DNA from 3 places in the Serratia sp. KH_031 genome. Region 1 is predicted to be linked to each of the others. Evidence: predicted binding sites of a transcription regulator. Region 1 holds the regulator's gene; each other region holds the start of a gene.
The links. Region 1 encodes Fur, which represses iron uptake genes when iron is present. Its sites were predicted from a motif close to ATAATAATGAGAACNACTATCAA; they were not measured.
Positions count from the first base shown of each region.

Region 2: a site for Fur is predicted at 1,770-1,792, ahead of sufA (Fe-S cluster assembly scaffold SufA). Genes of this name have one in related genera too.
Region 3: a site for Fur is predicted at 1,556-1,578, ahead of fes (enterochelin esterase). Genes of this name have one in related genera too.

Region 1 is NZ_CM174496.1:3,524,287-3,527,478, forward strand. Features, by position in the region: gene ybfF (esterase) at 1-416, shown strand, start outside; gene ybfE (LexA regulated protein) at 598-885, shown strand; gene fldA (flavodoxin FldA) at 1,068-1,595, shown strand; gene fur (ferric iron uptake transcriptional regulator) at 1,909-2,355, shown strand; gene AC3ISQ_RS15800 (beta-N-acetylhexosaminidase) at 2,583-3,192, opposite strand, start outside.
Region 2 is NZ_CM174496.1:2,270,019-2,273,210, forward strand. Features, by position in the region: gene AC3ISQ_RS10175 (recombinase family protein) at 1-1,298, opposite strand, end outside; gene sufA (Fe-S cluster assembly scaffold SufA) at 1,850-2,221, shown strand; gene sufB (Fe-S cluster assembly protein SufB) at 2,236-3,192, shown strand, end outside.
Region 3 is NZ_CM174496.1:1,650,531-1,653,722, forward strand. Features, by position in the region: gene AC3ISQ_RS07300 (TonB-dependent siderophore receptor) at 1-1,385, opposite strand, end outside; gene fes (enterochelin esterase) at 1,629-3,002, shown strand; gene AC3ISQ_RS07310 (MbtH family protein) at 2,980-3,192, shown strand.

The sequences.
Region 1 (3,192 bases):
TCTTTACCGCATTGCAAGCCGTCTTGGCGCAAGGGATCACTCAACGCCAAGCCGCAGCACAGTTGATGCGTGAGTATCTGGACGAAGAAGGTGTGATCCAGTTCCTGTTGAAATCTTTCCACAATGGCGAGTGGCGTTTCAATTTACCCGTGCTGATCGAACAATATGAAAACATCATCGGCTGGCCGGGCGTGCCCGCTTGGCCGCATCCGATCCTATTTATTCGCGGTGGGTTATCGCCTTATGTACAGGATAAATATCGTGACGATATCGCGCGCCAGTTTCCACAGGCTCGAGCTCATGTTGTCGCGGGGACTGGACATTGGGTTCACGCCGAAAAACCTGACGCGGTATTACGCGCTATTAATCGCTTTCTTGGTGAAGAGTCAAAGCCGGCTGATGAAAAAACGCGCTAAAGATAATAGCTTAGCGCGTAAACATTGTTGTTTAAGCACCTGCAAGGTAAGATGGCGCGCTATAATTTTTGCCCCCATTCTGGTTCAGATTGGGAAGCAAATTTGGGTTAGGGTTTATTGACCCGAATTGTGTTAATCGTCCGGTATTCCTGGACTCAACTCCCTTGCAGTACCGCTACCTATGGCAAAAGAAAACACGGATCGCACGACGCTGGATCTGTTCGCAGATGAACGCCGTCCGGGGCGCCCGAAAACCAACCCGTTATCGCGCGATGAGCAGCTTAGAATCAATAAGCGTAATCAGCTACGACGCGATAAAGTGCGCGGTTTACGTCGTGTAGAGCTGAAAATCAACGCAGAAGCGGTGGACGCCCTAAACAAACTGGCGGATCAGCGCAATATCAGCCGCAGCGAGTTAATCGAACAGATGTTACTGGCGCAACTGGCGGACGAACCGCTGGGACATTAATCTTGTTTGGCATGGTGTTACGGACAACACCAGATCAACACCATTTTCCTTGGTATCGCATTAACGTGATAAAACCCAAGGGCCAATTTCTGGCATGATACGCATTTACCGGTAAGAGACGCACATTGGCTACAGGCTCTTATCGCGGCACAATTTATTGAATCTAAAGGGTTATACGCTATATGGCAATCGTAGGCATTTTCTTTGGCAGCGACACTGGCAATACCGAAAACATTGCTAAGACTATCCAAAAACAATTGGGCAAAGATGTGGCTGAAGTTCACGACATTGCCAAAAGCAGCAAAGAAGACCTGGAAAAGTTCGACATCCTGCTGCTCGGTATTCCAACTTGGTATTACGGTGAAGCTCAGTGTGATTGGGACGACTTCTTCCCAACGTTGGAAGAAATTGATTTCGAAGGCAAACTGGTTGCACTGTTCGGCTGTGGTGACCAAGAAGACTACGCTGAATACTTCTGTGATGCGATGGGCACTATTCGTGACATCATCGAACCACGCGGTGCCGCGATCGTCGGTTACTGGCCAACCACAGGCTACCATTTTGAAGCCTCAAAAGGTTTAGCTGATGATAATCACTTCCTCGGTTTGGCGATCGACGAAGACCGTCAACCAGAATTGACCAATGAGCGTGTGAATGCTTGGGTTAAGCAGATTTCTGAAGAGCTGAGCCTCGCTGACATTATTGGTTAATCACGCCATAGCCCTGTGAAATGCAGGGCTTTCATAGGCAGCAGATATTAAAGTAATAGAAGCTACAAATTTGTAACTTCTCACGTCATTACGGTAGACTGCGTCAACGGTTTATCCCGCTCATCAACGCATTGGCTGCACACCATGCAAAAAATGCTAATGACTCTTTGTTAACAATCGGCGGTTTCTATTTATAGCTACCGGTTCTATAATGAGACGCAATTAACTCTTGTGCCGACCGATGTTACAGGCGACAACGCCCTAACTTGTTTAGCCTTCACTTTGTTTAGCATAGTAACAGGACAGAATCCGCATGACTGACAACAATACTGCACTGAAGAAGGCCGGCTTAAAAGTCACGCTTCCGCGACTCAAAATCCTGGAAGTGCTACAGGATCCGGAATGCCATCACGTCAGTGCGGAAGATCTGTACAAAAAACTGATAGATATGGGTGAAGAAATTGGCTTGGCAACGGTTTACCGTGTGTTGAACCAGTTCGATGATGCAGGGATCGTGACTCGTCATAATTTCGAAGGCGGTAAATCCGTGTTCGAACTGACACAACAACATCACCATGACCATCTAATTTGCCTAGACTGCGGCAAAGTGATCGAGTTCAGCGACGAATCTATCGAAGTCCGTCAGCGTGATATCGCTAAACAACACGGCATCAAACTCACCAATCATAGCCTGTATTTGTACGGTCACTGTGAAGCAGGTGACTGCCTTGAAGATGACTCGCTGCACAATAAAAGATAATTCTGGGTAAGCCAGAATGCAGAAACCGCCGATAACAGGCGGTTTTTTTATACCTATGATTTACAGACAAAAAAATCCCCGGCAGCACCGGGGGAAAGATCATGTCATGAAATACTACAATTGCAGCGGCACTCTCTACGCGGTACTGCTTTACAGCTAACTCACTACCCTCTCACACTCACTTTACTGTTTGCCCACCCGCCGACACGCAAGTGGGCATTCAGTCATTACACTTTCACGGGTTCTGCACGGCTATAACGCTTGCCATCCGGGCTAACAGCACGGATTTGTACATCGCCTGCCACGGCTGGTTTAGCGTTGGCATCGTAACGTTGCCATTGCTTACCACCGTCGGTTGAGTACTCAATACCCAGACCCGGCAATGAAATGTTGGCTTCCAGTTTACCGCCCACAACACGTGCTCCAGGGACTGGCAGACGGTAACTAACGCCACCTTTATCCAGTTTGGCCAGTTCACGCTGTCCCATCAGGTTGGCAAAGTGCAGCCAATCTCTGTCCAACGTTTTGGTATCAACAAAGTGCGTTTCGCCACCTTTGTACTCACGACCCGCCTTGTAATCCTGCTCCCAGCTTGCACGGTGCCATGCACGCTCTGCCACCGACAGAACACGAGGGAAGTACATGTATTCTGCCTGTTTGTCGGTACGAACGACCTCGCTCCACAGTTGGGCAGACAGACCGAATGTACCCGGCCACGGTTTATCGCTCTTAGCGGTAAAGTGGTTGCCGTCACGGTCAACCGAGGTTTCGGCGTTCTGCGGCAGGTTGTCTGGCGCGAAGCTAAAGATCTTCTGCTCGTCGCTGAAGCGAGTGCCC
Region 2 (3,192 bases), 1.3 Mb from region 1:
GAATCCTTCACTTTGGATAATGCCCCCATACGCTCAACCAACGGGGCCAGATTGCCGCCTAACGTGATTGCGTTGGTGATGTTTTCAATCTGTGACTCAATCGCCTGTAGGGCCTCCTGTGCGCTCTGTATTGATTCCTTGATGTCGTCACCCTTGGCATTGCCGCCTAACGTGTAATCCATATAGCCGCGTACCAGTGCCGGGACTAATGTCCGCTCCAATATATCCAACCCAATAGACCACGCTTTGCAGTTGCCGATCCGGTCCTTGCCGTTGGCGCACATGTAGCGAATCTTTCCTTTAGTGCCGATCATGAATGTCATAGCGCCCCCACAGTGCCCGCACTTCAATACCCCCAACCCAGAGAGCAAAGTGATCCGGGTTTTCTTAGGGCCTTGCGTTAGCTTGTTGTTCTCGTTCAAGTCTTGCAACAGAGCAAACTCTGTAGGGCTGCACAGTGCCGGATAGTAGTTCTCTAGGGTGTAGGTAATATCACCCGCGTTAATGGTGCGTTCACCGATCAGCGTTCTCGAGGTTTTCATACGGCGGAGCAGGGGATAGGACCACTTTCCCAGATTGTCCGGGTTGTTGGTTGCTTTGGTGACTCGTACAGGCGGGGCGTCGTAATGCTCATTGAGGTAATCACACACAGCATGGGCTGAATACCCATCTAGAAACAGCTCTACGGCCTTCCTAGCAGCTTCCCACAGTGCGGGGTGGGGTTGTACTGCTGTATGCTTGTCGCCGCTGGCATCGACCCACCAGACGTGTGATCCGGCTGTTTTAATGGTGGTTGGCAAGCCTGCTTTGTGGCGCTCCACTAGTGCGGCGATATTGCCGTACACGCGTTTCTGTTTGGTGGCGGATTCCTCATTGGCTCGACTGAATAGCAGGATTGACAACATTAGATCGGTAGGATTGGCTGTAACTGATTGCCTTGTGTATATCCTGCCATCCATCCCGGTGACAACCGTAAGGCCCAGCTCCAGAAGGTGGGAAAATAACTTGTTGGCGGTTAGGATATCTTGACGGCTCAGGCGGTCGAGGTTCTCCACAAATAGATAGCTGTCGTTTGGTATGGCTCCACTTTCTACGGCCTGTATGAAGCCGCCTAAGGCCCCCTGTGTGGTGTTCTTGCCACGATACGCAGACAAGCCAGCGTCCAGCAGTTCCACAAGCTCCAAATTGTGGGAGTGGGCGAACTCTTTCGCCTTGGCTGTCTGCCTATCGAGGCTTGTCCCTTTGGATTGCCTGTCAGAACTCCAGCGGACATAGCTATATAATTTACGTTTGGTCATGTGGGCCTCTTTCGTCATTTGCCTAGCTTAATCTATTTAGTTTTCTAAATCACACTAGGTTTACTCAGCAGCCACGCATTGAACGAAGTATTCATTTATCCACGCCTGAATCAATCTTAATGATAATCATTATCATATTTATGTTCACTGAAACGATCAATCGCTAAGTGAAGATTTTTTATCGGATCTCGCGCAGAAGCCCAATTTGACCAGCAGCGACTAAACTTAAATGAGTGGGCTGGCAGTTTTTTAGCCAGCGAGGGGCACGTTTAAATCTAGACAACATGCAGAAATAGGTATTTTCTATGAATGTTTAAAACGGAGATTAACGACCGTAGTGGACTAAGCGAAATAGCACGAATATATCAATAAATTCATAGGGATATTGGCTATCATTCTTACTTGGGGTTCGGCTGTGGTGGTTCGAAAACGATCGCCAAACTGCATACCCGCGTAAAACAAACGGTTGAAGTGATAATTGTTATCACTAACATAGTCAGTAACTGGAAGATAATCAGTATCTGGGTTGGCATCACGACGAGGTAAATCTTATGCAAACGGAAACTGTCGGTACTTTTTCCCTAGATGAAAATGTCTGGCAAGGCGTTGCGCTTAGCGACAGCGCGGTAAAGCAAATTATCAAACTGATGCAGCAAGACTCGCAGGTCAAAGGGCTGCAACTCGGGGTGAAGCAATCGGGCTGTGCCGGGTTTGCCTATGTGTTGGATCTGACACGTGAGCCTGCTGCTGACGATCTGCTGTTTGAACGTGACGGTGCCAAATTATATGTGCCGTTGAAAGCGATGCCGTTTATCGACGGTACCACGGTAGATTTTGTCCGTGATGGGCTGAATCAGATATTCAAATTCAATAACCCCAAAGCCCAACATGCCTGTGGGTGTGGTGAGAGTTTTGGCGTTTGAGCGATGCAATCAACATGACACGAAGCAATGTAGAAACAACCGATGATGTGCAGGCTTGGGTCAGCGATGGTCGCTATAAAGAAGGATTCTTTACCCAACTGGCAACTGATGAGTTGGCCAAAGGGATCAACGAAGAGGTGGTGCGCGCGATTTCTGCCAAGCGTAACGAACCTGAGTGGATGCTGGAATTCCGCTTACAGGCTTATCGTGCATGGCTGGAGATGGAAGAGCCACATTGGTTGAAAGCGAATTACGACAAGCTGAATTATCAAGATTACAGTTATTACTCCGCGCCGTCCTGTGGCAGTTGCGACGATGCTTGCGGTTCGCAGCCGGGAGCGGAACAGCAACCCGGTGTGGCACTCACGGAAAATAATTATCTGACCAGCGAAGTCGAAACGGCGTTCAATCAGCTGGGCGTTCCGGTGCGCGAAGGTAGCGAAGTGGCGGTGGACGCGATTTTCGACTCGGTTTCTGTTGCCACCACTTATCGCGAAAAACTGGCAGAGAGCGGGGTAATTTTCTGCTCGTTCGGCGAAGCGATCCAAGAATATCCCGAACTGGTGCGCCAATATCTCGGCCGCGTCGTTCCACATAACGACAACTTCTTCGCCGCGCTGAATGCTGCTGTGGCCTCAGACGGGACTTTCGTCTATGTGCCAAAAGGCGTGCGTTGCCCGATGGAACTGTCGACCTATTTCCGTATCAACGCCGCTAAAACCGGCCAGTTCGAACGCACTATCTTGATCGCCGATGAAGGCAGTTATGTCAGCTATATTGAAGGCTGTTCGGCTCCGGTTCGCGACAGTTATCAACTGCACGCGGCGGTCGTGGAAGTGATCCTGCATAAAGATGCCGAAGTGAAATACTCCACGGTGCAAAACTGGTTCGCGGGGGGCGAAAGTGAAGGCGGTATTCTGAACTTCGTCACCAAGCGTGCGCTCTGTGAAGGTGCAGGTTCTAAAATGTCT
Region 3 (3,192 bases), 1.9 Mb from region 1:
CCAGCTTTGGAGTGCAGATCGTAACGCAACCCAGGCGTTAGGATAGTGGTGTCGGTCAGCTCCATGTTGTCTTCAGCAAATAGCGAGAAAATATTGGCTGAGGAATAAGGACTGCGATTGGTGCTGTCGATGCCTGGAATGCTGCCTCCAGACATGGCCTGAGTATTGGACGACGGATCTTTCATTTTTTGCTGGTTCCATTCGGTACCCAGCGTGGCGGTTTGCGGAACCACAACATCGAATGGAATGCTAACTTCGCTGTGCGCCAAGAAATCATCCAGACGAATCGTGTTGTAGCCGTTATCCGAGAAAATCCCTTCGGTGCCACCGGCTAACCCTTCGTTTAGACGGGTGTTGCGGGTGCGTTCATATTGCAGGTAGTTGGTGGTGCTGATGCCGTTGTCCCAAGCTCCGCGGTGGGTCATGCCGTAGGTTTCACGGTAGATACGGTTAGTCTCTTCGCCGTACATGCTTTTCACTAACGGGTTGGTGTTGGTGTTTTGCGTATCACCCGCGTACAGGTTGCCCTGACGGCCGTAGGAGTATTCGAATTCCAACGATTGCAGGTGTGCAAAGTCCCAATGCAGCATGGCATTGATATCTTTGTCGATCACCCCTTCACGACCTGCGGGAATGGTATCGGCATAGCTGCCGGTACGCTCGGACTGATGGCCGTCATTGAGGTATTGGGAATCGGCCTGTGTTTTGCTGTAGCCGCCAAACAGGCGGAAACTCAGAGTATCGCTTAGTGGTCCGGTCAGGCTGAAATCGGTACGTTTGGTGGAGCCTTCTTCTTTATGCTGTGGCACGTTGAAGTAAGCGTTCAATGTACCGTGCAATTCTTGAGTCGCTTTCTTGGTGATGATATTCACCACGCCGCCCGCCGCGCCGTTACCGTAGCGCGCCGCTGCTGGCCCACGAATGACTTCGATACGTTCAATCATATCCGGTGGTACCCAAGCGGTATCGCCACGGGTATCACGTTCACCACGCCAGCCTTGACGCACAGAATTACGGCTGGAGGCGGGTTTTCCATCGATTAAGATCAACGTGTTCTCTGGCCCCATGCCGCGAATATCAATCTGACGGTTGTTACCACGCTGTCCGCTGGTGGAGTTACCGGTCAGGTTCACGCCGGGCATGGTGCGAATCAGTTCATTGATATCGCGTGCCGGAGGGCGCTTTTTGATTTCATCGGCGGTAATGGTGGAAACACCGGGGGCTTGCAGGTTTTGCTTGGCTGCCGTCACCAGAATGGTGTCTTCCTCGGTGGTTTTGTTTTCTGTTTCAGTGGGCTGTGCGTAGATGACGGGAGAAAATGCAGACGCGCCTAATCCTAACCCGATAGCTGTGGCTAAAGAATAACGAGATAACTTCCGATTCATTTGAAATATCCTACCTTGCTGCCGCTCCCACTGAAGGGGAAGGGCGGTTGTAGTTTTTTGTATGGAAAGTTGTGGTGCGGTCGAATAAGGCTGGCAGCACCCTAAATGTCAGCATCCGTCCCTGTTGAAGAATACCGGCTCTATTTACGAGCCTTTACACGGTATTGCAAATGAAAATAATTATCAATAGTATTCGATTTAGCATTTATGGGTAAAAGTTAGGGCGACAGAGGAATTGGCGTTTTGAACACTGAACAGCAGTCCGAAAGTGATCGATTATTGGTAAGTCAACATGTTGGAAGTTCTGGCTGGTGGCTGAAGATTGCCCAACGAGGTACGCCGTTGGTAGAACCGGTGGATGGGGAAAATTGGAAAGTCACATTTTTCTGGCGCGATCCGCAAGGGTGCGAATTGACCTCTGCCTATCAACGAGTTTGGGTTCACATTAACTGTTTGACCGACCACCATCAGCCCAATCCGCCACAAAGTCTGCAACGACTGAAAGGCACGGATGTGTGGTATTGGCAGACGGAATTGAAAGCCGATTGGCGCGGTAGTTACTGCTTCATCCCTTGTTTGGACGATCGTCCTTTAACGACTTCAGATAGTAGTGATGCGCATAGCCATATGCACGCGGTGCGCCATTGGTGGCACCAGATTTTTGCCAGCGCGACTCATGATCTGCTCAATCCTTATCGTTCGTGGCCGGATAGCGGGGGTAATTTCCTCTCAGGCTTACATATGCCACAGGCACCGCAGCAAACGGCTTGGCAGGATTTTGATCGCTATGCTGTTGCCAGCGGGCGTTGCACACCAGCCCCCCCGGCCAAGTTACAGCGACATCTCTGGCACAGCTCGCGTTTGGGTAACAGCCGTCATGTTTGGGTATATACCACTGGCGATACCGATCCGGCAGAACGTCCGTTGGCGGTCTTATTAGATGGCCAATTTTGGGCGCAGCAGATGCCGGTGTGGGAGCCGCTAATGCAACTGACGCGTGAAGGTAAATTACCTGAAGCGACCTATCTGCTGATCGATATCATCGACCAAAAACACCGAGCGCAGGAACTGCCTTGTAACGACGATTTCTGGCTGGCGGTACAGGAGGAACTGTTACCCCAGTTGGCGGCTTGGGCACTGTACAGCAGCAATGCGAAAAACACCGTGGTCGCCGGACAAAGCTTTGGCGGTCTTTCTGCGTTGTTCGCTGGGTTGAACTGGCCGCAACGCTTTGGTGCGGTAATCAGCCAATCGGGATCTTTCTGGTGGCCGCGCCGCGATCTGCTACAACACACAGTCTGGCCTGAAGATGCTTGCTGGCTGATTAAACAGGTCGAGCAACAGCGCTTTGGTCATCAAGGTAATAGCCAAAGAAAACTGAAAATTTTTATGGAAGCCGGTAACCACGAAAAGTTGGTTCATCGCGTCAGCGATCAAATGGCGGAGTTATTGCACACCGCTGGGCACGAGGTGGATTACCGAGTGGTCGAGGGCGGTCATGATGCTTTGTGTTGGCGCGGTGGTTTGATCGACGGCTTACAAGCGCACTGGGCGTCACTGATTTCCCCCACTTTTCACGCACAAGGAGCCCTTTGTGGAAACCCTGAATCCGTTTGATGATGCCAATCAGATTTGCCTGATCCTGCAAAACGATCAACTACAATACAGCCTGTGGCCGCAATTTAGCGCGATTCCGACCGGTTGGTTGGCGGTATTCGGTCCCGCGGAACGAACGGCTTGTAACGATTGGTTAGAAACTCATTGGCAGGATATGCGCCCTGCATCACAACGTCAGACGCAGGAGTAA